2 regions of the Ruminococcus intestinalis genome follow, and region 2 is predicted to be linked to the other one. Evidence: a T-box and tRNA genes for the amino acid it is inferred to sense, from the RefSeq annotation. Region 2 holds a T-box; the other holds one or more tRNA genes.
The links. A T-box is a leader RNA that pairs with one kind of tRNA and senses whether it is charged. The one in region 2 lies ahead of alaS (alanine--tRNA ligase), so its partner is inferred to be a tRNA-Ala.
Positions count from the first base shown of each region.

Region 1 (15,540 bases), 160 kb from region 2:
AGTTAGAATAAATACGGTTTAGCGAAACACATAAGCCAAGCAATTATAAAAGTTTGGTCGAACTTTTATAAGATTGTGGGCGTGGGCAAAGCCCACAAATATTTTCCTGTTTTGCTACTTGAACACAATGGCAAAAGTCTATTAAAAAAGTTTTGCAGCTTAAATTTTTCAAACTATTTACTTTTAGGCACAAACAGCTTAGACATATCGACATTTTCAAATTTTAAAAGTTTTTCTTTAATATCAACACCACCCGCATAGCCTGTCAAACTTCCGTTCGTACCTACTACCCTGTGGCACGGAACAATGATTGAAATAGGATTATGTCCCACTGCGCCACCCACAGACCGTGCAGACATCTTCTCTACTCCCCTGTTTTCAGCCATAAGTTTAGCTATTTCACCATATGTCATTATTTTACCATACGGTATAGTCAAAAGTATTTTCCAAACTTCGTTACGAAACGAAGTTGACGATAAAAACAAAGGCGGCGTAAAATTGGGATTTTTGCCGCTAAAATAAATATCAAGCCATTTTGCTGTCTGTTCAAAAACAGGCAGATTTTTTTGCTCATATTCTTTAGTAAGCGTAGAGGCAAAATATTTTTGCCCTTTAAACCATAATCCCGTAAGTTCTTTTCCGTTGCTTGCAAAAGTAATTTTTCCAAGCGGTGAACTGTAATAATTTATGTACTGCATAATTTCTCCCCAAGCCGACAAGTAGGATTTTATTCCCTATTTGTCGGCTATTTGCTTATTTTTTCTATAAATGTAAGGATTCGCCTTTCGTAGCCTTTTTTATCAATATAATGCGACTCGGCATGTTCGGAATCTTTCACTATATAAAGCTCTTTATATGCTTTGCAGTAAGAATAATTTTTCATAGTCATCCAAAGCGGTACAAATTCGTCATTTTCTCCGTGGATAAATAAAACAGGAATATCCGATTTTGCAATTTCCGCAGCGGTATTAACATCTTTATATCCGTATCCGGCACGAATTTTTGACATAATATTTGTAAGATAAATGATAGGGAATCTCGGAAGATGATAATCTCTTTTCAGTACATACTCAAAAATTTCGTCTACGCTTGTAAATCCGCAGTCTGCAATAATGCCACGCACATTTTTTGGCATAATACTGCTTGCCATAAGTACAGTTGCTCCGCCCATAGATATACCGTGCAAAAATATTTTTATATTACTGCCGAAACGATTTACAGTATATTTCACCCAATTGCGCAGATCTAATCTGTCAAGCACTCCAAAGCCTACATATTTGCCCTCACTTTGCCCGTGTGCCCTGTTATCCACAAGAAGTACATTATACCCGTTTAAATAATAAGTACGGGCAAGGCTTGCGAAATCCTTTTTACCGCTGCCTGTAAAGCCGTGAACACAAATAATAATTTTATCGGAAAATTTTTCGTTTTCAAGCAAAGCGCCGTATAATCGCAATCCGTCAAAAGACTTTATATAAACATTAATATATGGCATATTTTCAAGCCATAATCTGCCTGTTTTTGCAATCGGATAATGCCTGTACCAGCTTGCTACGGCATCAATGTCCTTTTGACAACTGCTCTTTTTTTGCCTGTAAATAATCATTTTAAACAGATATTCAGACACAAGCACACTGCAAACAACGAGAAGTAAAACAAACAACAATATTCCCACTAAAATCTCAAACACGGCTATTCCCCATTTCATAAGGCAAGGTTTTTACTGCTCTTAATAGTATATCCGTACCTGTAAGATTTTAGTATAAAATTAAAAGGATGTACCGAAAAAGTACATCCTTTATTGTTATCAAAGTGCGCTGTTGAAGATTTCTTCCGCATTGCTCATCATTTTTCTTACTGTGCTTTGTCCGCATTTTGCAGAAATAAAGTCCAAAGCCTCTGTAAATGTGCGTGGGTCATTATGGGTCAATGAATGTGCATCACTGCCGATAACATCAATATATCCGCCTTTTATAAGTTTTATAAGCTTAAGTTTTGAGAAAAACGACGCTTTTTTGGTATAAGAATTGGTGTTGGTCTGGATAATTACACCCATATCCTTAAGCTCACCGATAATAGACGGATCGTTGATTAAAGCAGGGTATCTTTCAACATGAGTAAGAACAGGAATCATATTGTAATTCTCTGTAAGTTTTACAAAATACTCCATAGTGTGACTTGAAAACTGCGATGTGTAAGCAAACTCGGTAAGTATGTAATTGGAGTTGCCGTAACAAGCGCAGGAAAAGTCATCTCCGTTAAACATATATCGAGTGACATAAACTTCCGCACCAACAACAACTTTCATACCGTCAGGAATATGCGGCATAAGTTTATCAATCGCATGCTGTCTTTGTGCGGCAAAATCCTCTGCACTGATTTCATTTGTATAAAAATGAGGAGTAAGACAAACATTTGTTACGCCTTGTTTTTTTAGTTCATTTAATATAACAAGGCTTTTTTCTACGCTTGGCGCTCCGTCATCAATTCCAGGAAGTATATGCGAGTGCATATCGTACAACTGCATTTTACTCCTCCATTCTGTTAGATATTAAAGTGCCTCACATACGAGGTCGCCCATCTGCTCACAAGTAACCTTGTTTGTACCCTCTTCGTAAATATCCGGTGTACGGTTATTCTCAAGAACCTTGGTAACTGCTGCCTCAATAGCGTCTGCTGCCTTTGGCTGATCAAGTGAATAACGGAGCATCATTGCAACAGAAAGAATTGTTGCAAGCGGGTTTGCGATACCAAGACCTGCAATGTCAGGAGCCGAACCGTGGATTGGCTCGTAAAGACCGCTCTTGCTCTCTGAAAGGCTTGCAGATGCGAGCATACCGATTGAACCGCTGATCATTGACGCCTCATCAGAAAGAATATCGCCAAAGATATTTGAAGTAACAATAACATCGAACTGACCCGGGTTTCTTACAAGCTGCATAGCACAGTTGTCAACATACATATAGTTAAGCTCAACTTCGGGATATTCCTTAGAAATTCTTGTTACTGTTTCTCTCCAAAGTCTTGATGACTCAAGTACATTTGCCTTATCAACGCTTGTGAGCTTTTTATTTCTCTTCATAGCAAGGTCAAAAGCTACTCTTGCAATTCTCTCTACTTCCGGTACGGAATACTGTTCTGTGTCCCATGCGGCAGGCTGACCGTCAACTTCTGTTCTGCCTCTCTTACCAAAGTAAATACCGCCGGTGAGTTCACGAACGATCATAATATCGAGTGAACCGCCGATAATTTCATCTTTAATCGGTGATGCTTTCTTAAGAGGTTCAAAAATAACAGCAGGACGAAGGTTTGCAAAAAGTCCGAGTGCTCCTCTGATTCCGAGAAGACCTGCTTCGGGACGATTATTACCCGGCTGATTATCCCACTTAGGACCGCCTACTGCGCCTAAAAGCACACTGTCTGCTGCCTTACATTTAGCAACTGTTTCATCAGGGAGCGGAACTCCTGTTGCGTCAATAGCACAACCGCCGAGGAGTGCCTCGTCATATTCTACTGTAAAATTAAACTTTTCGCTTGCTTTGTCGAGTACCTTAACAGCCTGGTTTACGATTTCAGGACCGATACCGTCACCTTTTAACAAAACGATTTTGTAGTCTGCCATATTAATATCTCCTTTGAGTTAATATATTTGTCAGTATAGGCATAAATAAATGATTTTATTACACCTTTATATTACATTATTGCACAATCTTTCGCAAAAGATTGTAAACTGCGCTACAATTCGTACTATTTTAAAAATTAATCTTCAATATCCTTTTTTTCAGGAATTACCGAGAATACCTCCATAATCTTATCTCTCTGCCAAAGCTGCGGTGTAATTCTTACGGAGTAGCCGAAACCGTTGTCCATAACCCATTCAAAAGGCTTTGCCTGTGGCATTCCGTACACTGCAAGCAAGGTCATTATAACGCCGCCGTGTGTGACAATAACGCTTTCTGTTGTGCCTGTTTTGATAAGTCCCTCAACAATGCTTTCAAACATTTTGCAGATTCTGCGTGTGAAATCGGCATTACTCTCACCTCTCGGAGGTTTTACCGAGGGGTCACCCGCAAGCCATTTTTGGAAATCTTCATCTTCGTTTAAATCATTTGCGGTTTTTCCCTCCCATTCGCCAAAATTACATTCCGAAAGATTGGCGATGACAAGCGGATTTTGCTCCGGATAAAGAATTTTGCAAGTCTGTGTACAACGCTTTAACGGACTTGTAAACACTGCCTGTGCACCCGGATAACGATATTCGTAATCAAGTTTTCTAAGTTCTGTTTTTCCTTTATCCGAAAGCGGAACATCAGTAGTGCCTATGTACTTGCCCGATAAAGTTTCGTCTATACTTCCGTGGCGAAGAAAGTGAATAATATAAGATTTCATAATTGTAACTCCTATGGTATTTACAAATTGTAATTAATATATTATACTGTTCGTATAAAAGAGGTGCTTTCAATGAACAGTGATTTTCCTATGATAATTTCAATGCTGCGAAGAGAACGCAGATTAAGCCAAAAGCAGGTAGCGGCGGACTTGGGTATTTCCCAGGCGCTGCTCTCTCATTACGAAAAAGGAATAAGAGAATGTGGACTTGATTTTCTCGTAAAAACCGCCGAATATTATGATGTGTCTTGTGATTATTTGCTTGGCAGAACACCGAACAGAAACGGTCAGCAGGCACAGCCTGTCAATATACCCGATGCGGAGATTCCGACAGTTGAGCCGGGTAGCAATATGGTCGCTATGATCAACAAAAAAGTTGTAATGAATACAAGCGCAGTTATTTTCGATATACTCGATAAACTCGGAAACAAAAAGCTGACAAACGCTGTAAGCAACTATCTTATGAATGCCCAGTATCAGGCATTTCGTTCGGTATATTCGTGTGAAGAAAGCAACCCGCAGGATTTATTTACGCTGAACAAAAGCAAGTACAGAAGTCTTTGCAGCGCAGCTATGACGCTCGACCTTGCTATGATTGACGCTATAATCGAAAGTAAGACCGAAAATACATCAATTGCTCTTTCACCCGATTTGCTTTCAAGATATTTTGAAAAAGGTACTGCTTCACTTTTTACATTGGTAAGGAATGCGGAAAAAAGCGTAAAAAGCAAGTTTAAATAAACGGTTCTTAGTAAAAAGTCGGATAATTATGGTTTAGCAAATTGATTTGTAATATAAATTTTAAATTCTTAAATCAAAATGGCTGAGTCAATATACAATTGATTCAGCCATTATTTTTAGCTTTAATATCAGGAAGTTGCTTGAGTTGTAGTCTGCTGTCTGCCCTTACTTACAATAATTATAATGTTAGAACCGCTTTCAAGAGTATCGCCTGCAACATGATTTTTGTAGCCGATAACTCTGTTTTCCGCTACTGTATCACTGTACTGATATTCAGCTGTAGCAAGAAGTCCCGCATCTGCAAGCGACTGCGCAGCCTCATCAATTTTATTACCCTGAATTGCAGGAAGTTCACGCATCTGAGCACCAAGACTGACTGTTACAGAAACTGTAATACCGTCTTCCTGATCTACTTTAGAACCTGCCGGAGGATACTGTTCCATTACAACACCGTCGGCATATTTATCGCTGTAAGCATCATTGTAATCTCTGTAAACCACAACGCTGTCATCGGAAGCCGCAGCCTTTACAACATCTTCGTACTTCATTCCGACATAGTTAGGAACAACAGGACCTGTCCATTCCGTGCTTGATGTAGACGCTGCAGTGGCATCAGTATTACCCGAGAATAATCCTGCAAGCGGATTCTGCATAACCCAAAATACACCGGCAATACCAAGTACAAGAACTGTAATTGCAACAGAAATAGTAACAATGGAAGCATGCGACATACCGTTATTACGGCGTGACTGCTCCTTTGTAATATTCATACTTGCTGTTCTCGAAATTTCGTCCTGAATAGCCTTTGCGGTATGTGCAACGGAAAGTTGAGAACGAAGCTCGTCAAAATCTGTAATTCTGTTCTCACGCTGAACCTGTAAACCGTTTGCAAGTGCAGATACAACATGAGGAGGCAAACTCTTTACAGTAGATGTGCTCATAAGAAGTCTGCTGTCTTTTAAACGCTCAACCGCACTATTTGGAAGATGACCTGTAAGTGCATAGAAAAGTGTAGAACAAAGTCCGTAAATATCCGTAATATCATCAAGCGGAAAATTATCTTCATACTGTTCGGGTGCTGCTGCGCCTGAAAACAATTGAGATTTAAGCGCTGTACCACGCTTACGCTCATTTTCCGTAGCATAGCCTGCCATTCTGATTTTACCCGAAGCAGTAATAAACAGATTTTTAGGCGCTACCGCATAATGACCGACACCACGCTTATGAAGAGCCTCAAGTGCCGAAATTACGGGCATAAAGAGCGGTCTTGCAATATCCCAGTCAAGATGACCGTTGCTGCGCTCAATATATTCTTCAAAAGGAATAAGGTCCTCTTTTTCTTCAATAGCATATGCTGTATTGTTTTCTTCAAAAACATCAACAATATTTGTAAGTGCCGAAAGATCCTTTAATTCTGAAATAATGCGAAAATATGAAATAAACTCATCTCTAAGTTTATTAAAAGCAAGTCTGTCATCGTAATTAACTTTTAATTCCGTCTGTCCTTCATCTCTTGAAAAAAGACCGATCGGTAAAAATTCAGTTACAATTACAACATCGCCCGTCTGCTTGTCAAAAGCAATATAGCGTGTTGATTCACCGTTAGTTTCAAGTCCGGTACCTGTTACATATCTGCCTGCAAGCTCTGTGCCGAAAGGCAGAAAAGGTGCCGACTGAACTTCTGAATTATCAAAATGGCAGTTCGGGCAGATTACACTGCCGTTAAGTTCCTGCATACAACCCATACATAATGACATAAAAATTCAACTCCAAATAGAATAACACAAAACGAAATGATACTAATATATTATATCATAAGGTTATAATTCTTTTCAAGACTAATGAGTGTCATTATAGTTACAATTTTGTTATTACAACCGTTTATATAACAATGACATCTCTTTATAAAACTAAGTGGTGGAGATAATGGGGCTTGAACCCATGACCTTCTGACTGCCAGTCAGACACTCTCCCAACTGAGCTATACCCCCATATTGGTGTTTAAAAATTACCGCATACTATATAATGTTTTTGCAAATTAAATTTAATTTATGAACTGATTAATAATAATTATTGCATTTCCGTAATTTATTTTTACATTTGCTCTGTCAGAAATAAAAATATTTGAAATGCCCATTGCTTCTTCCGCAGTTAAAATAAGATTCTCCGCCGAATACTCGGCACCTATGTAAGATACATTCACACTGTCACAGGCAAAAGGAAAGACTGAAAAAGTTTTTCCTTTATTTCCGTCAAAATTATATTCGCCCATTTTCAAAAAGCGAATAATCTCTTTGTCGGAAACGATTATTCCGCTTGCACCTTTTTTATCAAGATACATAAGAACAGAAATATTTGCAAAGGTATGATCAAATCTTCCGCCTGTTGCGGCAAGGATAACAAAATCATCATATCCACGGGACAGTGCAACCTCTATGCAATGCAAAAGGTCTGTATCATCTTTATGTGAATTGAGCTTGATTACTTCGCAATCATCGGGTAAATTACCGCTGTACGAATCAAAATCACCGACTATAAGGTTAGGCTTTGCACCTGCTTTTTTTGCATATTCATAGCCCTTATCGGCACAAATAAGATAATTGCAGTCCTTAACCTGTTCCGATATAAAATCTATATCCGCTTCAGGCGAGCCCGCAATTATCGTACAACGCATTTTAATTCCCCTTTACTTTTTTAACTGCCACTTTTTAATATCTTTTACCTCATTGTACATAGCGACATAACTGTTGTGACGGGTTTTCTCAATATCTCCGTCAGCAAGTGCCTGCAAAACTCTGCAGCCTTTTTCGCAAGTATGAGAACACGAAGTAAACATACATTCTCCGAGATACTCTTTAAATTCGGGAAAGCAATATTGAAGTTCGTCTTTATCAATAATTTCGTATCTCTGCAAATCAACGGTTGAAAATCCGGGTGTGTCTGCGATATAACAGCCGTCAAGATTAAACAGTTCAACTGCTCTTGTAGTATGTCTGCCTCGTCCGAGTTTATCGCTTATTTCACCTGTTGCAAGGCTTAGGTTAGGAAAAAGCATATTTAACAAGGTTGACTTACCCACACCGCTGTTGCCTGTAAAAGCAGAAGTTTTGCCCATAAGTAAGGCCTTTAATCTCTCTGCTTCATCTGATTTTAGCGGAGAAGTACAAAAAACTTCAAATCCCGCATTTTTGTAAATATCGGCAACCTTTTCACCGCTTTCAATATCATCTTTTGAAATGACGATTACAGGTTGCATATTGCTGTTAATCGCAGCGGCGGTCATTTTATCGATAACCGCATAATTCGGACTTGGCGAAACTGTCGAACAAACGATTACGAGAATATCAATATTAGCAAGCGGCGGTCGCTTTAATTTATTTTTTCTCGGCAGGATTTCGTCAAGAGAGGCAAAGCCCTCTTTCTGAACAGAAATTTTCACCCTGTCGCCAACAAGAGGAGAATTTCCGCTCTTGCGGAAACTTCCTCTTGCTTTACATTCATATATTTGATTGTCGCACTCGACATAGTAAAAACCGCCGAGCACTTTCATCAATAATCCTTCGTTACTGCTCATATCAATTAATACTATGCCTCGGAAGGTTCGGTTGCATCTGTTGGCTGAACCGGTGTGTATGGCGGCTCTGTAACAGGCGGCTCTGTATATGCAGGCTCTGTTGCAACAGGTGCGGTTGTAGGTACCGCATACTCGTGAGTAGCTGTTTGTGATACAACAAGTGTTGAATAATCAATTGAATATTCACGGTAAACCTGACCGTCAAGCTGTACCACAATGTTTGAAGTACCGGAACCAGTAAATTCAAGAGTACAGGTCTTATTGTACTGCGGCACAAGTGTTTTTGAATACTTAGTATCAACAACACCGTCTACAATTACAGTCATCTCAACCGATTCGGTAACATTTGTAGGTAAATCTACATATACATTTACTGTAGCCACATCACCCTTGCCCGAACTTACAGTAAGGGTTACAACAGTACCTTTATCTACCTTACCGTACTGCAACGGTGACTGTGAAAGAACTGTGTCTTTTGCCTCTTTACTTTCGTCATCGTAAACTGTTTCTACAGTAAGACCTGCATCAACAAGTTTTGTTTTAGCCTCTGAAAGTAAAAGTCCGGATACTGACGGAATAGTTACCTTTTCATCTCTCTCGCCGTTTGCAATGTAAATATAAACGGTAGAACCGATATTTGTATGAACACCTGCCTTAGGGAATACTTCTGCAACATATCCCTTAGGAGTTTTAGTGTTTTCAACATAGATTATCTTTGGAACAAGGCTCTTTTCCTCAATAATTGCAGATGCGTCTTTTTCGGAATAATTAAGAACATAAGGAACCGAAGCATTTGTATCTGTTCCGTTTACTTTAAGAGTAATCTGTGAGCCTGATTTTACAAGTTTTGAATCAGCGGCAGGCTCCTGTTCAAGAATTACACCAAGCTCTTTTGAAGCGTCATACTTGCTCTCCACAACAAAGTTAAAATTGTCTTTGTTGTCGGCATTGGCCTCTGCCAAAGTTTTACCGACAAAATTCGGTATTTCAACATCTTTAGCCTGTGAAGTCGAACATCCTCTGAAAATTGCAAGACCTACAAATACGGCAACCACAACTACGGCAGAAATTACAATACCCTTAATTGCGTAATAAGACGGCTTGTGTTCAACCTTCTGTTCCTCTTCTGCGGTTTCGATTTCAGGTTCGGGAGTTTCCTCCGGTTTTGCAACAGCCTTATCAAACTTTGTACTGTTTGTTTTTGTATCTTTAAGTGAAGTAACAAACTTTGTAGGCTGATTATCAACAAATTTTGAATAATCAAATACAATAGACGGATTAAGTCTGAAACGCTCCATATCGTTGAGCATTTCAGCGGCAGAATTATATCTGTCGGCAGGATTCTTTTCCATAGCCTTCATTGTAATCTGCTCAAGTCCGATAGGAATAGTGGGATTAAGCTCTCTCGGGCGCTTAGGAGTTGACTGTAGCTGCATAAGAGCTACTGAAACTGCACTGTCTGCGTCAAAAGGAAGTTTACCTGTGAGCATTTCATAAAGCATAACACCGACCGAGTAGATGTCAGACTTGCCGTCTGTTGCCTCACCTCTCGCCTGCTCCGGTGAAATGTAATGAACCGAACCAATTGCGTGTTCTGTCATTGTGCGTGTAGCTTTGTCGGAAAAACGGGCAATACCAAAGTCTGTAACCTTGATTGTGCCGTCCTGTAAAAGCATAATATTCTGCGGCTTTATGTCACGGTGGACAATGCCATGCTCGTGCGCATGCTGTAAAGCCTTAAGAACCTGACTTGTGAGATACAAAGCCTCTTTCCACTCAATGATACCCTGCTGATCAAAGTATTCTTTAAGTGTAATGCCGTCAATGTATTCCATTACAATATACTGAATCATATCACCGAAGCTGACATCATACACCTTAACAATATTAGGGTGTGAAAGTGTTGCGATAGCCTTTGATTCATTTTTAAAACGACGGATAAATTCCTCGTTATTGAGGTATTCATCTTTTAAAATCTTAATGGCAACTTCACGGTCATCAAGAGTATCGTTACAGCGATATACATTAGCCATACCGCCAACGCCGATAAGCTCATGAATTTCATAACGGCCATCAAGTCTTTTGCCGATATATTTATCCAATTTATTTCACTCTCCGTTTCTCAATAAATAACCGTGGCGGTAATATTATCGGTTCCGCCGCCTTCCTTTGCCTTGTCAACAAGCTTATTAATAAGATCCTCGCCCCTGTTTTCGTGGCAAATTTTAACCATATCGCCTGTTGTAATGCAATTGGAAAGTCCGTCTGTGCATATTAAAAGAACATCACCGTAAATAAAGTTTGCCTCTATATAGTCAAGCCTTACGGACGGTTTTATTCCGAGTGCTCTTGTTATAAAATTCTTATTGGGATGATTCTGTGCCTGTTCATAGGTAAGCTCACCTCTGCGCACCATTTCCTGTACAACAGAGTGATCCTCAGTAAGCTGTTTGATTTTGCCGCCCCTTATTGCATAGGTACGGCTGTCGCCAACATGGACAATATGAACCGTGGTATCCTTTACAAAAACAAACTCGCAGGTTGTACCCATTCCCGTAAGTTCGGGATCTTTCAAAGAAAGTTCATATATTTTCATATTTGCGTTTACAACAATTTCTGCTATAAGCTCGCCGATTTGTTCTTTGGTCATATCGTCCTTGTATAAATCGGTTATTTTGGAGCTTATGTATTCCACAGCTGTTGCACTCGCTATGTTGCCGCCGTTGGCACCTCCCATTCCGTCACAGACTACTGCCCAAGCACAGCTGGGAGAAATAACTCCGAAGCGGCAATCGTCCTGATTTTGTGAACGAACTAAGCCAATGTCACTTTTGCTAAAGACTTCCAAGTTATTTTCCTCCTTCGTTAGTATGATTTCGTCTGAGCTGACCGCAGGAAGCGTTAATGTCACTTCCAAGGGTTCTCCTGACTGTCGCCGCAATATGTTTTCGACCAAGTATATTTACAAAGGCCTGTTGCCTTTCCATACTGCTCTTTTTGTATCCTGTTCCGTCAACGGTGTTTACCGGAATGAGATTCACATGACAGTTCATATCGGCAAGTCTGTCCGCAAGCTCGTAAGCGTCCCTGTCAAAATCATTTACACCGCTTATCATAGAGTATTCAAAAGTAACCCGTCTGCCTGTAATATCAAAATAATCTTTACAAGCCTTTAAGAGTTCATCCATAGAATATCGCTTAGCGATAGGCATAGTCTTTTGCCTTACGGTATCGTTAGGTGCGTGTAATGACACGGAAAGTGTAATGCCGAAGTGCAGCTTTGCAAGCTCATAAATTTTAGGTACAATACCGCAAGTGGAAATTGTGATGTGACGCATACCGATATTAAGACCGTTGTCATCGGATACAAGTCTTAAGAACTTTACCACATTTTCAAAATTGTCGAGCGGTTCGCCCATTCCCATAAGAACAATATTCGATATTCTGATATTCAAATCTTTTTGTGCGGATTCAATCTGATTGAGCATTTCGGACGGAGTCAAACTCCTTGAAAAACCGCTTTTGCCGGTTGCACAAAAAGTACAGCCCATTTTGCAGCCCACTTGTGTGGAAATGCAAATTGAGTATCCGTGTTTATAATTCATAACAACGGACTCTACACATTCACCGTCATTGAACGAAAAAAGATACTTTACTGTCTTATCATACCTTGAAATTAGTTTTTTTTCAATATTTGCAACAGAAATGTAACAACTTCTTTTTAAAAAGTCCTTGATTTTCAAAGGAATATTCAGCATTTCATCAAAAGAAGTGACATTTTTGTTAAGCCATTGGTATATTTGTTTTGCTCTGAACTTTTCAAAACCGTTCTCGGTTACAAAGTCGGTAAGCTCATTTAGGTCAAGTGATTTAATATCAATTAAGCTCAAAAGATTACCTCCTTGTAAGTACGGCTATGTAAAAACCGTCGCCGTCAAAAGTGTGCGGCATAAGTGTTATTTCATACGGCTTTTCGTCAAATGCTCTTTTAAGTTCAGGAGGCAGTTCAAGTTCAACTCCCTCAAAATCATTGTGCTCGGCAAGAAATTTTGCTGTATTTTTATTGTTTTCCTGCGGATTCAGCGTACAGGTCGAATATACAAGTTTTCCGCCTTTTTTTAGATATTTTGCGCTTTCGCAAAGTATTTTATACTGAATATCAGCAAGGTCTGTATCTACAAGGTCATCTTTATAGCGAATTTCGGGCTTTCTTGAAAGCACTCCGAGTCCGCTGCACGGCACATCACAAAGTATTCTGTCTGCCGACGGCAATTCCTTATCGGCAGACGCACCGTCACGCAGGCAGGTTTCAATAATATTGATACCCAGCCTTTTTGCGCCTTTTTCTATAAGTTTCAGCTTATGCTTGTACATATCGCAAGCCGTTATTTTTCCGCTGTTTTGCATATACTCGGCGATTGTAAAAGTTTTGCCGCCCGGTGCCGAACAAATATCAAGCACGGTCTGTCCTTTTTCGGCAGAAAGAAAGTATGCGCAAAGCTGGGACGACAAATCTTGAATATGCAGTAAACCGCCTTTGTAGGCTTTCAATCTTTCGATTGAACCCGTATCGGCTATTTTTACCGCATTACTCGGAAAATCAACTTTTTCTGCCTTTACCTTATCATCGGCAAGCACACTTATAAGTTCGTCTGTATTTGTTTTCAGCGTATTAACTCTTGCGTAAATATTCGGTCTGCCGCTAAGATTTTCTAAAATCCCCCTTGCGTTATCCTCGCCGTAGGAATTTATCCATAATTTAACAAGCATTTGCGGGCAGGAATATTTTACCGAGTAATACTCTGCCTTATTGTTTGAATCGGGATATTTTATTTTACAATTATCTCTCGCAAAACTGCGCAAAATTGCATTTATAAAACCGGAGGATTTCTGCAGTTTTTGCTGTTTGGCAAGTTTTACACTTTCGTTAACAGCGGCACTTTCGGGAATTTTATCCATAAAAGCCATTTGCAAAAGTCCGAGGCGGAGAATAATTTTTGTCTTTAACTCAATTTTCCTTAACGGAATTTTAGAGTATTGTTTAATGATGTAATCAAGAGTGATTTTACGCTCAAGCACACCGTAAACAAGCGCAGATGTAAAAGCCGCATCAAGCGGCGAAAGCGCACTTTCCTTTACTGCGTTATTGAGTGCTATATTGGAATATGCTCCGTCCTGTTCAATTTTTAATAATACTTTAAATGCAGTTTTGCGTGAATTAGCCATTTAAAAATCTCTTTTCTTATCTTCTTCTGTTATTCGCTATTATAAGCAATCTTAAAAGCTGTAAAATTGCCGTAAGAGCAGATGCAACATAGGTCATAGCGGCTGCCTGCAAAGTGCGTTTCGCACCCGTGTATTCTTCACCATAAAGCAAATTTCCGTTTTTGATAGTTTCAAGCGCTCTTTTAGAAGCGTTAAACTCAACGGGAAGAGTTGCAATTGTAAAAAGTACTGAAAATCCGAATAAAGCTATACCGATATACAACATAACAAAACCGATTTTTGCGGAAAAGCAAAGTCCCAATATAATCAAAAACCAACTTAATTTTGAACCGATATTCGCCATCGGAAGAATTGCCGAACGAATTTTATTCGGTAAATAATTCTGTGCGTGCTGAACAGCGTGACCTGCCTCATGACAAGCAACGCCTACGGCTGCTACGGTATTTGCATTATAAACACTGTCTGAAAGTCTGATTACATTAGTTCTCGGGTCAAAGTGGTCAGTAAGATTTCCCGCTACCCTTTCAATACGCACTCCGTAGACGCCGTTTTGTCTTAAAACAAATTCGGCAGCTTGTGCGCCTGTCATATTTCTTGAATTTCTCATTTGAGAATATTTTGAAAAAGTTGATGAAACATTAATTTGACATATAAGTGAAATAATTACGCAAGGAAGAATAAACACAACATATGTCCAGTCAAAACCATAAAACATAAAAATTCTCCTTTATATACCTATATCAGTTAAAGCTGTCACCGATATTTAATTTATGACCTGCAAGAAAAGCCGCTGACGGCATACGCTTTTTGCCCTCAGGCTGCAACTCTATAATTTCGACCGAACCGCTGCCGCAAGCAACAATCAACGGCTTTATGCTGATTATCGTGCCCGCTTTTCCGCTTTTTTCGCATACTTTTGTAGAATAAATTTTCAGTTTTTTTCCGTTAAGTTCGGCAGTCGCAATCGGCCAGGGATTAAGTCCACGGACTTTATTGTGCACTTCTTCGGCTGATTTTGTAAAATCAATCGGGCAAAACGACTTGTCAATCTTTGAAGTATGCGTAGCCTTGCTTTCATCCTGTTTTACAGGCTTAATTTCTCCGTTCTCAAGCATTTCAAGAGTTTTAATAATTAACTCTCCGCCGAGTATACTAAGTCTGTCAAAAAGCTCTCCGGATGTTTCATTTTCGCCGATTTTTGTTTCAATTACTGTCAATATATCGCCTGTGTCAAGTCCCTCTGCCATTTGCATAGCTGTCACACCTGTTACTTTGTCGCCGTTAAGAACCGACTGCTGAATAGGTGACGCGCCTCTGTATTTCGGCAAAAGTGAGCCGTGGATATTAATACAGCCGTATTTTGCGCTTTCAAGCACTGCCTTCGGTAAAAGTTTACCGTAGGCCGCAACTACGATTACATCGGGATTATATTTTTTTATTATTTCAAGAGGTTCTTCCGATTTAAAGGTTGTCGGCTGATATACGGGAATGTTAAGTTCCTGCGCACATACCTTTACATCAGGAGGAGTAAGCACCATTTTTCTGCCCTTTGGCTTGTCAGGTTGTGTAAACACAGCCTGCACCGTATGCTTGCTTTCGTATAATTTTTT
Region 1 covers NZ_JACOPS010000001.1:357,830-373,369, reverse strand. The annotation lists gene H8R91_RS01840 (methylated-DNA--[protein]-cysteine S-methyltransferase) at 174-698, opposite strand; gene H8R91_RS01835 (alpha/beta hydrolase) at 746-1,708, opposite strand; gene H8R91_RS01830 (CpsB/CapC family capsule biosynthesis tyrosine phosphatase) at 1,808-2,527, opposite strand; gene leuB (3-isopropylmalate dehydrogenase) at 2,552-3,622, opposite strand; gene H8R91_RS01820 (histidine phosphatase family protein) at 3,760-4,389, opposite strand; gene H8R91_RS01815 (helix-turn-helix domain-containing protein) at 4,462-5,130, shown strand; gene H8R91_RS01810 (PASTA domain-containing protein) at 5,259-6,887, opposite strand; tRNA gene H8R91_RS01805 (tRNA-Ala) at 7,046-7,121, opposite strand; gene H8R91_RS01800 (thiamine diphosphokinase) at 7,175-7,804, opposite strand; gene rsgA (ribosome small subunit-dependent GTPase A) at 7,817-8,704, opposite strand; gene pknB (Stk1 family PASTA domain-containing Ser/Thr kinase) at 8,716-10,806, opposite strand; gene H8R91_RS01785 (Stp1/IreP family PP2C-type Ser/Thr phosphatase) at 10,827-11,552, opposite strand; gene rlmN (dual-specificity RNA methyltransferase RlmN) at 11,554-12,594, opposite strand; gene rsmB (16S rRNA (cytosine(967)-C(5))-methyltransferase RsmB) at 12,599-13,930, opposite strand; gene H8R91_RS01770 (zinc metallopeptidase) at 13,947-14,645, opposite strand; gene fmt (methionyl-tRNA formyltransferase) at 14,671-15,540, opposite strand, start outside.
Region 1: it has a tRNA-Ala gene. The T-box ahead of alaS (alanine--tRNA ligase) is inferred to sense a tRNA for this amino acid. The anticodon was not compared.

Region 2 (15,540 bases):
CTCTTTTTGTTTATTAGGTAGGAATTTTTAAAATAATTGTAAAAAATCTCAAAATACTATTTATTTTGCTAAGAAATAATGTTATAATAATTTTATCCTTGTGGCTTATCGCACTCGGATTAATTGTGAAATGAAAGATGGTGATTATTTGTTCAAAAGAATATTATCAGGTCTGTTGGTTTCTGCTATGCTCACAGGTTCTGTCGTTTATTTGACAGGCTGTTCAAATTCGCAGAACGGTTCAGATGATAATACTTCTACCAATACTTCTACCGAGTATGCTCACGCAGATAAGATTGATAACGGTACAATTTTGCAGTGTTTTTCGTGGGATTTCAATACTATAAAGGAATCTATGGCTGACATTGCGGCTTCAGGATATACGGCGCTGCAGACTTCGCCTATTAATGCTTGCCTTGAGGGCGAGAACGGCGGAATGCAGCTTTACGGTGATGGCAAATGGTACTATCATTATCAGCCCACCGATTTTAAAATCGGTAACTATCAGCTCGGAACTCGTGACGAGTTTAAAGCTATGTGTGACGAGGCGGAAAAGTACGGTATTAAGGTTATTGTTGATGTTATTGCTAACCACACAACACCGACCACAAGCGCAGTAAGTCAGGATCTTATTGATGCAGGCGGCGGAAGTTTGGACACGCTTTATCATAAAAACAATGCGTATGACCTCAATGACTTTTCAAACAGACTTGCTTGCACTACTTACAAAATGGGTGGTTTGCCTGATATTAATACAGAGCGCACATCTTTTCAGGATTATTTTATTGAGTATCTCAATGACTGTGTCGCTTGCGGTGCTGACGGTTTCCGTTATGATACTGCAAAGCACATCGGCTTACCTGACGATCCTAAGGAAGATGACGGCTTTACAAATAACTTCTGGCAGAGAGTAATCACCGAAGTAAACAATGCTGACAATCTGTTTATATACGGAGAGGTGCTTCAGGGCAACAATGAAAGAATTGCCGACTATATTGAGGCAATAGGTCATACTACAGCAAGTACATACGGCAGTAAAATCAGAGGCGCAATTACAAACAATACTTTGTCAAAAGGTACTGTAAGTGATTATTGGCTCGGTGACGCACCGCTTAATATGGTTACATGGGTTGAATCTCACGATAACTATATCAATGACGGCAACTGGTACAATATGACTAAGGAACAGGTTATCCTCGGTTGGGCAGTAATTACTGCAAGAAAAGACGGCACACCGCTGTTCTTCGATCGTCCTTACTATTCAAGTGTTGAAAACGAATGGGGAATGAACCGTATCGGCACAGAGGGTGACGATATGTACAAGGATAAGAGTGTAAAAGCCGTAAATTTCTTCCGTACAGCTATGATTGGCGAAGACGAAAATATTGTAAATCCGAACTCCGATTCAACCGCTGTTATGATTGAAAGGGGCACAAAAGGAGCGGTAATTGTAAATACAAAAGACGCTCTTAAGACAGGATTTGAAACAAATCTTGCCGACGGTACATATGTAAACAGAGTTGACGGCAAGACAGAATACACCGTTAAAAACGGTAAACTTACTTCTGATGCCGATATTCCGGCAAACAGTGTGGTAGTTCTTTATAACGACGGTTATAAGAAATATGAAGCTGCCGCCGAAGTAGGCGTTGCCGAGGACACCGTATTTAATATTCAAAGCGGTAAAACCGCAACAGTCACACTTACTTGTGCAAATACGGATAATGCGGAATATGCTCTTAACGGAGCAGCGGCTGTTTCATATAAGAACGGAGAAACCGTAACCGTTTCTGTACCGAGCGGAAGTGATATAGCAACACTTGAACTTACAGCTAAAAATTCCAAGGGTGTAAAAACCTACGAAAGAGTTGTATTTGCTACAGAAGTAAAATATTCAATTTCAAGCGGCACAAAGGTATATTTTGAAAAGCCCGACAGCTGGGGCGATCAGATTTTTGCATATGTTTACAACGATGAACTGTATGAAAACGAAACCTGGCCGGGAATTGAAATGACAAAGGAAAGCGACGGAAAGTACAGCTATACCTTTACAGAAGATTGGGAAACACCGTATATTATTTTTAATGACGGTGACTTTGCCGACAGTCAGCAGTACCCGGCCGATAATGGACTTACTGTTGAGGACGGCAAAACATATACTATAGAATAACAGTTGGAGGATATATTATTATGAGCGAAATGAAAATGGAAAACAGCAGAGTACCTGCTGAAAAGATTTTTAACCCTGATTTAAAAGAAGCAATTGTAACTATGCAGGAAGACAACTCAAAAGAGAACGTCGATAAGATGATTACAGAAGTTGTAAAGGCTAAGTTTATTTTACCTGCAAAGGTTGTTCCTACAACACAGGCTGTTACGGAAAACGGTCAGACTGTTATGAAGCAGGCAACACAGGTTCAGTTCAGACTTCTTGAAAATCAGAAAAAAGAAAAATTCTTTGGACTTTTTACAGATACAGAAGAATTATTTAAGTGGCAGGATACCCAGAATGCTCAAAAAGTAGTTACTGATTTTGACAGCATTTCACAAATGGTTATGGATCCACATTCGGGTGTTGTCGGTTTTGTTATCAATCCGTTTGGCAAGAGCGTTACTTTCCCTAAGCCAATGATTATTTCAATCAAGCAGCAGAAAGACTTTAACGCACTTAATAAAGATTTGTTCAAACCGGGTGAGCAGATTAAAATCGGCGAACCAAAGGATTATCCTATTGACCTTATGGCTACACTTATCAATCATTTCAGCGCAGAGCCAAATGTAAATGTTGCTTTCTTAAGAATGATGGAGCACAGCGACAAAAAGAGCTTCCTTGTTGTAGTTGACTTTATCGGCGATATGAAAAAGATTTTTGACGCTATAAAAGAAACCGCACAGCCATACCTTACTGAAGATGTAGACATTGTTGTAATGCCTGTTACTATGGACCTTGCAAGAAATGCAATAAACGGTGTAGAACCATTCTACAGAAAAGAACAATAATAATTTTTATTTTAAATAAAGCTTCCGATAAACTCGGAAGCTTTATTCTTTTAAAAACAGAAATAATTAGCATTTTTTACAACATATTTTATAACATTGTTAGCTATATTGCCTATGTCATAATTTATCAAAATATGGTATAATATTAGATATTAGAAATATAATAAGCATAAACTGTTTTCCGCTTTGTCAGACATTGTTTTAAACAATTACTAACGAATGAGAATTAAGAATAGGAGAGAAGTATGTTTTATCGAAATAACGCTTACAAATCTGCGCATGGAGGTGCCGAAAATGTTTGAGGTATCTGATATAGTCGCATATGGTGTTAACGGTGTTTGCACTGTTACCGAGATTACAACAAAAAGAATAGACAAGGTAAATGTAGAGTATTATGTTCTTAGTCCTAATGCGACAAAAACTGCAAAGGTTTTCGTTCCCGTACAAAATGAAAAACTTGTCGGAAAAATGAGAGCCGTACTTACTAAAGATGAGATTATCGACCTCTTGGATAATATGCCGAAAGAAGAAGAGTGGATTTCCAATAAGAATATAAGATTTGAAACATTTAAAAACATCATTTCAGAGGGCAAGTCATCTGAATTGCTTAGATTAATCAGAACTTTAAAACTTCACGAAAAGCAGCAGTTAAAAAGAGGCAAAAGATTACATATGGCTGATGAACGCTTTTTGAAAGAGGCAGAGAAAATGGTACTCGGCGAGTTTGCTTATGTGCTTAACGAGTCTACAGATGATATACTTAACAGAATAGTAAATTGTGCATAAATATTACACCTTTCACTTTAATTGTGAAAGGTGTTTTTTCGGTTCTTTTTAAATAGTTGGGGTAAATTATGGTTTAGCGGAGTGTTGGTCGGGGATTGAAATTTAGCTAACGCTAAATTATCCTCCCAAAAACAAAAAAGTTTACTCAATTTTTTCAAAAATTGCGGGTTTGGGCAGCGCCCATAAAATCTTCCGATACAACAATTTATCAGGCGCAAACAGCCACGCTGTTTGCGTGCTAAAACTAAGTTTGTTAAAACAGGCGACAGCTTTTTATAAAAGAAATGATTAACTTTTCATTATATATCGAATGGCTTTTCTTTTTGCTTTCGCATTTAAAGGCATTCGCCGTTGTGTTCAAGCCGCCAAACAGCAAGCTGTTTGGCTATCGTTAGATTGCGTAAACGGAAAGTATTTGTGGGCTTTGCCCACACCCACGACCTTTGAAAAGGTCGACCAAACTTTTATAATTGCTTTGCTGATTTGTTACGCTAAACCATAATTTATCACAATTCTTAACAAATAACTTAGCAAAGCCAACAAAAACTCCCCTGCCGAAAAACAGGGGAGTTTTTATATCAAATTTTCTTTTTTCTTATAACTGAACCGTCAGGAATTTTTACATCACTCTTCATTGTAAGCTTTTGCATTGGATGCGGTGCGGCATCAACGGAATTTCCGTATTCGTCAGTAAGTGAAACACACTTTACATTGAACGGAATACCGCTTGGCGGCAGTACATCGAGTGTATCGCCCACAAGAAATTTGTTTCTCTGTGTAATTTCTGTTGTGGTGTCGTCAATCGACTTTTCGCAAACAGCAACCACATCATAATGTCTGATGTAACCGCCGTTTCCCGTAACCTGTCCCGGTTCTTTGCCAAAGTAAAAGCCTGTATTGTATTCACGGTGGCTTATCTTGTCAAGTTCCTCTTTAATCCAAGGTTCAAGCACATAATTTTCACCGTTAGTCATAAATCCGTCAACAGCATGGCGATAGGCATTTGTTGTAACAGCGGTGTAATAAGCTGATTTTGCTCTGCCCTCAATTTTAAGACTGGAAACCCCTGCTTTTACAAGCTCGGGAATATGCTCAATCATACAAAGATCTCTGGAATTGTAAAGGTATGTGCCGTCCGAATGTTCCTCGACAGGGAAGTACTGACCCTCTCTGTTTTCTTCAAAAAGGTGATATTTCCAACGGCAAGGCTGTGCGCAGTCGCCGTGGTTTGCATCTCTGCCTGTCATATAACTTGAAATAAGACATCTGCCTGAGAACGACACACACATTGCGCCGTGTACAAAGCACTCGATTTCAAGGTCTTTCGGAATTTTTGCTCGCATCTGTGCGATTTCATCAAGCGGAATCTCTCTTGCAAGCACAACTCTTGATGCACCCATATTATAAAGTACATTTGCGGTTGCATAGTTTGTTACGCCTGCCTGTGTTGAAATATGTCTTGCAACCTTTGGAGCGTATTTTTTAGCGGCTTCAAAAACACCTAAATCCGCAATAATAAAAGCGTCAACACCACATTCTTGAGCATAGCTTAAATAGTCGGGTAAAAAGTCAAGTTCATTATTTCGTGGTAAAGTGTTGCAGGTTACATATAATTTTGCACCCTTTGCGTGGGCAAGTTCGCAAGCCTGTTTTAACTGTGTATTGTCAAAATTCTTTGATGCAGAGCGCATACCAAACATTTTGCCTGCGAGGAATACTGCGTCTGCGCCAAATGAAAGCGCAGAATTAAGACATTCCATATCGCCTGCAGGTGCAAGCACTTCCGGTCTTGTAATCATATTATAATCTCCTAATTATTCAATATTTGCAAGATTTTCGTTATGCTCATAAATTGTTGAAGCATAATAAGCGTTACCGTCTTTATCGTGACAGAAGAAGTAGTAATTTGTATCCTTAGGATTGAGCGCAGCGATAATTGCATTCATACCCGGGTTACAGATTTCACCTGCCGGTAAGCCTTCTTTAGAATATGTGTCATATGAACTTTCAAAAGTATCTCTTGCGTCTTCAGGAATATCAGCTTGTGTTCTGTACGGGTAGAATTTAGTAGAGTCAAGACCGAGATACTTAACACCCATATCTTCATCGGCATTAAGACGGTTGTAGATAATAGAAGAAATGTAATACATATCGTCTGTATCGGCAGCCTCTGACTGAATGATTGACGCAACTATCATAACCTGGTCAAGAGTATAGTCGCTTCTGTTCTTCTTAAGCATATCTTCAATGGTTGTTACCTTATCATAACCCGGAACATCTTGTTTTTCGGTAAGTTTTGATTCGTAGTTATTAAGGAAACGATAAATAACATTCTCTGCATCTTCGTTTTCATAGAATGTATAAGTATCAGGATACAGGTAACCCTCAAGTTTGTAGTAACGGTCATCTGCATTTGTAATATCCTTTAAGAATGAATATTCATCGTCAAAATGGTTTGAATTACAAAGCTCAAGGAACTTGTCTTCATCGGCGAGAGCACCTTTTTCTTTAAGTAACTTAGCAATCTCAAGGACATTTCTGCCTTCCGGAATTGTTACTTCAACTGTATCTGTACGGTTTACACTGCTAAGCAAGAAGTTGATAATTGCCTCGTAGTCCAAATTTGTTTTGATGTCATATGTACCCTGTGTAAAATCGTCATCCGCTTTTGTAAATTTTGCAAACAGTTTGAAATAGTTTTTATCATCAATGATATTATTCTTTTCAAGAACGGTTGCAACTGTGTCAAGATTCGGATTTGCAGGGATTTCTATTCTTACATTTTTTTCTTCGGTACGGTTGATAGCGAGCATATCGTCAATGCCTGCCACAAAGAACATACCTGCCATAGCACCGACAATTATAACGGAAACCAACCAGATAACTCTGAAAACTCTGCGGTTACGCTTATTTTTGGCTTTTGAAAGTTTTTTGTCTATTTTCTTTTTCTTTTTTAAAGCCTGCTTAGAATTTTTTTCCATCTGTTCCTTAACATCTTCGCCGCTGTAAGAGTTAAGTTCTTCGGGTTCGTTGTTTTCTGTTTTTGCGGATTCGTCATAGATGTCGTCCTGAATATTTAAAGTAAAGCTTTTTGCTTTTTGGCGACGCTTTTCTTCAAGGTTCTGAATATTATTTTCTTCGTTCACTTACACCATTCCTTTTTCAAACACATTTCGTGTATCGTTTGTGAATTTTTCAGTTATTATTATGTCAACAGCCTTGTCATATATTCCGTGCGGTAGTTTTTGCTCAATGCATCTTGAGTAGCAAAGACCTGCCGTTGTACCGCCAAACTGTTCTAAAAATCTGTCATAATAGCCTTTTCCGAAACCGAGCCGATAGCCGTATAAGTCAAAACTTAATCCGGGTACAAGACAAAGACCGTTTGAATAATCGGTAATTTTGCCGCAGACTTCTGTATCAGGCTCCATAATGGAATATTTGCCCTCTATAAGCTGACTTAGTGATGTTACTTTATAAAAGTCCATAACAGGCTCGCTTTGTCTGCATTTTGGCAGAGCAAGTATTTTTTCGTCTGCAATCGCCTTTTCAAGAATAGGGTAGGTGTTAATTTCTATCGGCATAGATACAAACGCAAACAGAATACTGCACTCTTTATATTCTTTCAAATCAACAAATTTTTCAAACAATGTTTTGTCAAGAGCGGCTCTGATTTCTTTTGGACAGGCTGTTCTGATTTTCTTATGCTTTGCTCTTAGTGAATTTTTTTGCTCTTTTATATTTATTATGGGCATTGCATATCACCGCAGACTTTGTTTGCAGCTTCGGCAGACACTGCTTTTTCTACAATAGCTTTGCCGAAGAGAATTGCACAGCCTGCGCCTTTGCCTGTAATTACATTGCCGTCAATTTCAACAGGAGCAGCGGTGTATGTTGCTCCCTCAAGTTCTTTTTCAAATCCCGGGAAACAGGTTGCTTTTTTACCTTTAAGTATTCCGAGGTTACCCAAAACAGACGGAGCGGCGCAGATGGCAGCGGTAATTTTGCCGTTTTCTGCACAGTAAACAGCCGCTTTAGTCACAGTTTCCGATTTACCGAGATTAACGGTTCCCGGCATACCGCCCGGAAGAACCACGCCGTCAATGTTATTAAATGATATTTCTTCGGGTTTTAAATCGGCTTTAACGGTAACACCGTGTGAGCCTGTTACAAATTCGCCTGTAACTCCTACTGTTTTAACTTCAATTTTTGCTCTGCGCATCATATCAAGCGGTGCAAGAGCCTCGGTTTCTTCAAATCCGTCTGCTAAAAATAAATAAAACATAGCAATACCCTTTCTATACTTAATTTAATGTTATTCCTATATAAATATCCTTTGGCACGGTGATTTTGCTGTCAAGCGATTTTACCATTCCGTATCGGATTTTTTGTGCGTTTTCAAATATTTTGTTATGTGTAAATCTGAAATATTCGGCATCGGTATTTTGCAGAATATCATTTATCATATTTTTTAAATTGTTTTTTTCAAATTCAAAGTAAAATACTTCTGCCGTATTTTCATTTTCTTCAAACAAAGCAAAATAATTTTTGCTTTTAACATTTTTCATATTATATGTTGAATAATATTCGACAGCAAAATTCTTAAAGTCATTACCCTGCTTGAGAATATTATTTTCGCTGAAATTTAATTCCTGCAAAGAAAGTAAATCATTTCTTGAAAAATCGGAAATATAAGCAATGCAGTTTTCACGATAACCGAAATTTTGATAATAGTTATAAAGATTATCGTTTGCAGGGAAAAGAAAGGAATACTTATCTCCGCTTTTTGCCGAATCTTCAAGAGCGTATTTAATTAATTTGCTCATAATGCCTTGCTTGCGAAAATCTTTATGGGTTGACGCACCGCAAAGATAATGAGCTTTTTGACCGTTAAAACTTGCACTTATAAGATAAAGTGCGGAAATGATTTTTTCGCCGTACTTTGCAATATAAGTTTGTTTTGCGTTAAAACATTTGTCAAAAAATAAATCAACAGCTTTCGGTTCTTCATCAAAAGAGGAAAGCCAAAGCTTTTTAAGTGATTTAATATCGGAATTGTCGGGTTTACAAAAATTAATTTCCATCATTTTTTAATGTTGCGTTATACCTCGCAATCAGAATTATGGGATTATATGAGAGTTTGGACTTTTTAAGTCCCTCTATACCCATATCTTCTTCACGGTTTATATATTTATAAGAAGACAGCGTTTTGGCAAATTCATTGTTAATTACTGCATAAATGCCGTCGTATTCACGCAAAGCTTTTTCAAAACATATATCAAATGCAATAGGTGAGATTTCGCATCCGAGAGTCATGGCAACAGCTTTGTCTTTTACATAAACAATTCCGCCATGCATTTTAAATTCTTCTATATTGTCAAGAGCCTCTCTGATTGCATTTTTTTCTTCGTAGTGCTCAATATCAATTTCATTCTCGGCACACCAATCAAGCATTACTTTATAAGCGTCCTCTTTATTTGAATTTGTTATTTCTTCAAATCTGTAATCGGGATAACAGTTCTTAAACTTTGAAATATGGTTGCGCTTTGCGTGGAATTTTCTGCCCGAAAGATTTATTAAATCTTCTGACAAATAGACATATTCCTGATTTTCGGGTGAAAATTCATAGTTGAATTCTGACGGGAAGAGGGTTTCGAGTTTAACCCTCTGTGCGTCTGTCAGCATTACGATAAAAGGTTTTTGTCCACGCTCGTGAGCGTCCTTTATGATTTCTTCGACAGCGGGTTTTATATCTTCGCCGTGCGGCAGGCAATATCCCCACACGCTGTCATCGTCATTAAAATATGCTTTTATTAAACAGTTGTTATACAAAGCAAATTTTATATTATATTCATTTCTCCAGAGGTATGCGCTCAAAATATTGGTAGTAAGTGAAATTCCCTCCGGATTGTCGTAGTATTTCTGAAATTTATTTATATCGGATTTTTCTATCAGCTTAAAGTTTAGCATAAAGTATTAATTTCAGCCGCCTTTTCTATTTCCTCTGCTATTGATTCTATCGGCTCGATTTCACCGTTTTCACAACAGTCAATAATTGTCCAACCGCATTTTTCAGCGGCATATAAAGCAGATTTTCTGCATTCAAGCAAAAACGCGAAATTCTTTTCGTGTAAATCTTTTTTGCCTTCGTCACCCTCGTAACGCTTGCTCATAAGTTTTTGCGATACTTCGGGTTTAACATCAAGATAAATAACTTTATCGGGCTTAGGAACAGAAAGTTTATTGTATTCAAAATCCTCCTGCCATTCAATAAAGTTGTCCCACTCCGATTTGTCAAGTTTAGACATCTGATAAATTATATTGGATGTAGCGTATCTGTCGCTTAAAATCACATCACTGTTTTCGTAATCTTTTTTCCAAAATTTAAGAAAACTTGCTACTCTGTCTACTGCATAAAAGGACGAAGCGGCATAAGCATTTACATCATTCGGATTACTGCCGAATTCTCCGCCGAGATACATTTTTACAAGTGCCGAGCTTTCGCTTGCGTAATCGGGAAATTCAAGTTTTTTAATGCTTTTTCCCATTGCTGAAATTTTATCAAAGAGGATTTTTGTTTGGGTAGCCTTTCCGCTTCCGTCAAGACCCTCTATTACAATGAATTTTGCACTCATTTTTGTTCCTATCCATTTCTATTATTCTAAAATATAATTAAAATATTACTCTCTGCCGTATTTTTTGCGTACTTCTTTCATTTTGCCGCAGCTCATTTTGCCCTCGGGACAAGCACCGAACAAACACGCAGGGCCGCAGTTTTTGAATAAATGCGGAGCAACTTCAAGACATTGTTTAAGCATTTGCTCGGCAACATCTCTGATTTCCCACTGTGCACGGTTACAGCAGCGGTGTGCAAAGAAATTCTCAAGACTTCTTGCATTAAAAGTGCAGACAATTTTTGTGGTTGATGCGTTAGGAAGAATAAATCTTGCGTCTTCATTTGCTTTTTTTACAAAAGCATTGAATTTTGCTTTGTTTTCGTTTCTGTAGTTTTCTATGACTTCTTCATCGGTATCGTCACAGTTTCCTGTTGCCTCTCTGATATATCCTGCAACAAGTGCGTCACGAACCTCGCTGTAAGCCTTTGACTGCATTTCTATTACTTTGTTATAAGCGGCAAGCGCCTTTTCGTTTTTTGCAATTTCAGGCGGTGTTACAAAATCAAACTTTGTGCCGTCAACATAACGCTGCGACTGCTGACTGTAAGATGCGATTCTGTGTCTTACGAGCTGATGTGAGCAGGCTCTTGAAATGCCCTCAATGCCAAAGGTAAAAGAAGCGTGTTCAAACGGACTGCCGTGCCCGATGTTTGCAAGCATATCTATAAAATCAGCGGCCTTTTCCTCAGTAAGACCATCTCTTATATTTGATATTTCGGACGGTGAGTAGCAGAGCTTTGCAGCCATTGCAACCGTCATTTCGGGATTTGGCGTATAAGTAAGTAAAGTGACTTTTGCACTCAAAATAATCTCCTCCAAAGTGATATAAAAACATATATAAATGTATTATATCATTTTGTGTCGCAATATGCAACAAAATTAATGCGATTGTTGCGGTACGAAAAAAGAAAAATATCAGAAAATTTCCGATATTCACTTGACATTGTGAATAATTAGTTTTATAATGCTACTGAATAAAAAGTATATGTAATTGGCGTTGACGGGATTAGCTGTATCTCGTTCTTTCAGAGAGAAGTCGGTCGGTGCAAGACTTTATGAATGTTTACAGCACGCTGCCCCTGAGCTCTGTGTGACTAAGCACAGCGTATATCTGCGTTAAGGATTGTAATCGTAAGATTACTCAAAGAGGGTGTTTAAGCACCAATTTGGGTGGTACCGCAGGAATTATTCTCCTGTCCCATTTTTATGGGGCAGGATTTTATTTTGCAAATTTTTTAAGGAGAGATTTTTAATGGAATGGACAGGACTTAACGAACTTCGTGAAAAGTTTCTTTCATTTTTTGAGAGTAAGGGTCATTTAAGACTTCCGAGCTTTTCACTTGTTCCGAAGGACGACAACAGCCTTCTGCTTATTAACAGCGGTATGGCTCCTATGAAAAAGTATTTTACAGGTGAGGTTACACCGCCGAGAAAGCGTGTAACAACCTGTCAGAAGTGTATCCGTACTCCAGATATTGAGAGAGTAGGCATTACTGCTCGCCACGGCACATATTTTGAAATGCTCGGTAACTTCTCTTTCGGTGATTATTTCAAGCATGAGGCTACTGCATGGGCATGGGAGTTCTTTACAAAAGTTCTCGAAATGCCTGTTGATAAGCTCTATGTGTCTATTTATGAAAACGATGACGAGGCTTACAAGATTTGGACCGAAGAAATCGGTGTTGAGCCATCTCATATGGTAAGACTCGGCAAAGAAGACAACTTCTGGGAGCACGGTTCAGGTCCTTGCGGTCCTTGTTCGGAGATTTACTTTGACCGTGGTGATGAAAAGGGCTGCGGTAAGCCTGACTGTCATGTCGGCTGCGAGTGTGACCGTTTCGTTGAGGTATGGAACATTGTATTCTCACAGTTTGAAAACGATGGCAACGGCAACTACACTCCGCTTGCTCATCCTAACATTGATACAGGTATGGGTCTTGAAAGACTTGCTTGCGTAATGCAGGGTGTTGATAACCTTTTCTTGGTTGATACTGTTCAGAATATTATGAAGAAGATTTCTGAAATTACAGGTGTAAATTACGGTGAAGACGATAAAAAGGATATTTCACTCCGAGTTATCACCGACCATATCCGCAGCACAACATTTATGATTGGCGACGGTGTTCTTCCGTCAAATGAGGGTAAGGGTTATGTTCTCCGCCGTTTGCTCAGAAGAGCAGCCCGTCATGGCAGACTTTTAGGATACAAAGACGCATTCTTGTATAAGGTATGCGAAACTGTAATAAAAGAAAATGAATCGGCATATCCTGAATTAAGAGAAAAGCAGGACTTTATTACAAAGATTATCAGAGTCGAGGAAGAAAGCTTCCAAAAGACAATTGACCAGGGCTTTAAACTCTTGCAGGGTATTGTTGACGACCAGGATATTAAGGTTCTCAGCGGTGAGGACGCATTTAAGCTCAACGATACTTACGGTTTCCCAATCGACCTTACAAGAGAAATTCTCTCCGAGCAGGGTATTGATGTTGATGTTGACCGTTTCCACGAGCTTTTGAAAGAGCAGAAACAGCGTTCAAGAGATGCAAGAAAGAAAGAAGACACAGACGCTTGGATTTCGGATTCAACAGACCTTTCAGATATTGCTAAAACAGAATTTTGCGGTTATACAGATCTTAATACAGGCAGCAAGGTTCTTGCCATCATTAAAGACGGTATCAGAGTTGACAGCGTCGGCGAAAACGAAACAGCTCTTGTTGTTCTCGACAAAACTCCGTTCTATGCAGAGAGTGGCGGACAGGTAGGCGACACAGGTGTAATGGAGGCAGGCACACTTGAGGTTGATGTTGACGATACAACTAAGGATGCTTCGGGTGTTTATCTCCATTCTTGTACAATTAAGAGCGGTACACTTGAGGTCGGCACAGAACTTCGTGCAATCGTTGACTTTGACAGAAGAGCAAATATTATGCGTAACCACACAGCAGCTCACCTTTTACAGGCCGCACTTCGTGAAGTTCTCGGCAATCATGTTCATCAGGCAGGTCAGCTTGTAACAGACCATTCGGTTCGTTTTGACTTTACTCACTTTGAGGCTCTCACAGATGAAGAACTTAAGAAAGTCGAAGACCTTGTAAACAAGAAGATTCTTGCATCTATCCCTGTTGTTACAAAGGAAATGCCAATCGAAGAGGCAAAGAAACTCGGCGCTATGGCATTGTTTGGCGAGAAGTACGGCGATGTTGTACGAGTTGTAAGCATCGGTAAGTTCTCAGTTGAGTTCTGCGGCGGTACACATGCTACAAATACATCAAGCCTCGGCTTGTTCAGAATCCGTCAGGAGGGTTCTGTTGCATCAGGTGTAAGAAGAATTGAGGCTATTACAGGTATCGGAGTTCTTAAGTATATGAACGATGTCCGTGAAACTGTACTCAACGTTTGCGAAACACTTAAGATTTCAAATACAAAAGCACTCACAGAGGGCGCACAGAAGATTGCAACCTTACTTCATGATCAGCAGAAAGAAATTGCAGAGCTTAACACAAAGCTTGCTGCTATGCAGGTTGACAACCTCTTTATTAATTCTGAAATTGAAAACGGCGTAAGAATTATTGCTAAAAAAATTGACAATGCAAACGCTGACGCACTTCGTGCAATGTGCGAGAGAACAAAAGATGTTGCTCCGCTTTCTGTAGTTGTACTTGCTTGTGAAAATGACGGCAAGGTTACATTTGCCGCATCTTGCGGTAAAGATGCTAAGGCACTCGGCGTAAATGCAGGCAAACTCGTTAAGGCTGTTGCACAGGCAGCGGGCGGCAACGGCGGCGGTAAGCCGGATATGGCTATGGCAGGTGCAAAAAATCCTGAAAAGATTGATGAAGCACTTGCTATCGTTAAAGAAACTGTATATGGTATGATTAAGGCATAAATGTTGCGAAATCCACATAATTTGATTTTTGTTGTCTAAAAGTTTGCAATTTATTGCTATTATTGTTTAGAACTACTAAAAACAGTCTAGCAAGATTGTATATTAAAACAACGATAAAAAGAAATTAAAGTATTGAAGTTTTGTAATGTTTGATGTATAATAATTCCAATGGAATAGTGTATTCCTAAAAGTTAATGAACAATGGAGGAGATTTAAAATGTTCAAAAAAGTAATGAGTCTTGCTCTTGCTTCAACATTAGTGCTTTCAGCAGGCGCATTTGCAGCAAGTGCAGCTGAAGCAGAGGACGCAGTAGCAGCAAATGACGAGTCTGCAGTAGCAGCTGACGATTCTTCAGCAGTAGCAGCAGGTGACGAGTCACAGGTAGGTGCCGGCACAAAGATTTACTTTGATGTAAAGAGTGCAGGTTGGAAAAACTTTAGCAAGATCTATTGCCACATCTGGAGAGCTGACGGTACAGGTAAATGGCCAAGCTGGCAGACAAAGAAAGAAGTGTGCAAAAAGGAAAGCGACGATCTTTATTCTTATGATATAACAAAGGCAGGCAAAGAAAACGCTGAAGAAATTCAGAATGCCGGCAGCAAGAACTTATATTGCGTAATCTTCAGTGCTGATACAGGTTCTCAGATTTACAACACAATCATGAACGGTAACTGCATTGGCGATACTGTGTATGTAACAGGTAACCAGATCGAGAACCCTAAGGACAGCCAAAAGACAGATACTGAGGCTGCATGGAAGAACCATCCGGAATGTGGTCCGCAGAAGGTTATTACTTCAACATCAAAAGTAGTCGGTACAGCTCTTGCAGACGGTACAACAGATGTAACACTTTTAGCTGACTACCTTCTCGATTATGTTTCTGACGACGGTACTGCTGATACAAGTAAGACAGATAAGACACAGGATCTTATCAACCAACTCAAGGTCAGCCCACTCGCTGTAATGTCTAATGTAAATTTCAAACTTGAGGGTTTTGTTAAGGAAGAAACAATGACTCAGGATGTTGCTAACAAGAAGAAGGCAACAATTGAGGGTATCCTTGGTAACTGCACAGACCCAACAAAGGGTGGCGAAAAAGTTAACAAAGATGAGATTAAGAATGCAGAGGCTAAGAATGATGCTGCTGATACAAGCGGTTCATCAAACGGCGGTTCATCATCAAACGGCTC
Region 2 covers NZ_JACOPS010000001.1:201,689-217,228, forward strand. The annotation lists gene H8R91_RS00990 (alpha-amylase family glycosyl hydrolase) at 131-2,170, shown strand; gene H8R91_RS00995 (enhanced serine sensitivity protein SseB) at 2,191-3,000, shown strand; gene H8R91_RS01000 (CarD family transcriptional regulator) at 3,295-3,786, shown strand; gene H8R91_RS01005 (peptidase U32 family protein) at 4,365-5,585, opposite strand; gene mltG (endolytic transglycosylase MltG) at 5,601-6,932, opposite strand; gene H8R91_RS01015 (5-formyltetrahydrofolate cyclo-ligase) at 6,933-7,541, opposite strand; gene H8R91_RS01020 (DJ-1 family glyoxalase III) at 7,532-8,071, opposite strand; gene H8R91_RS01025 (GNAT family N-acetyltransferase) at 8,091-8,873, opposite strand; gene H8R91_RS01030 (DUF2156 domain-containing protein) at 8,860-9,756, opposite strand; gene H8R91_RS01035 (dTMP kinase) at 9,750-10,421, opposite strand; gene thyX (FAD-dependent thymidylate synthase) at 10,467-11,222, opposite strand; T-box leader at 11,452-11,667, shown strand; gene alaS (alanine--tRNA ligase) at 11,716-14,349, shown strand; gene H8R91_RS01050 (LPXTG cell wall anchor domain-containing protein) at 14,567-15,540, shown strand, end outside.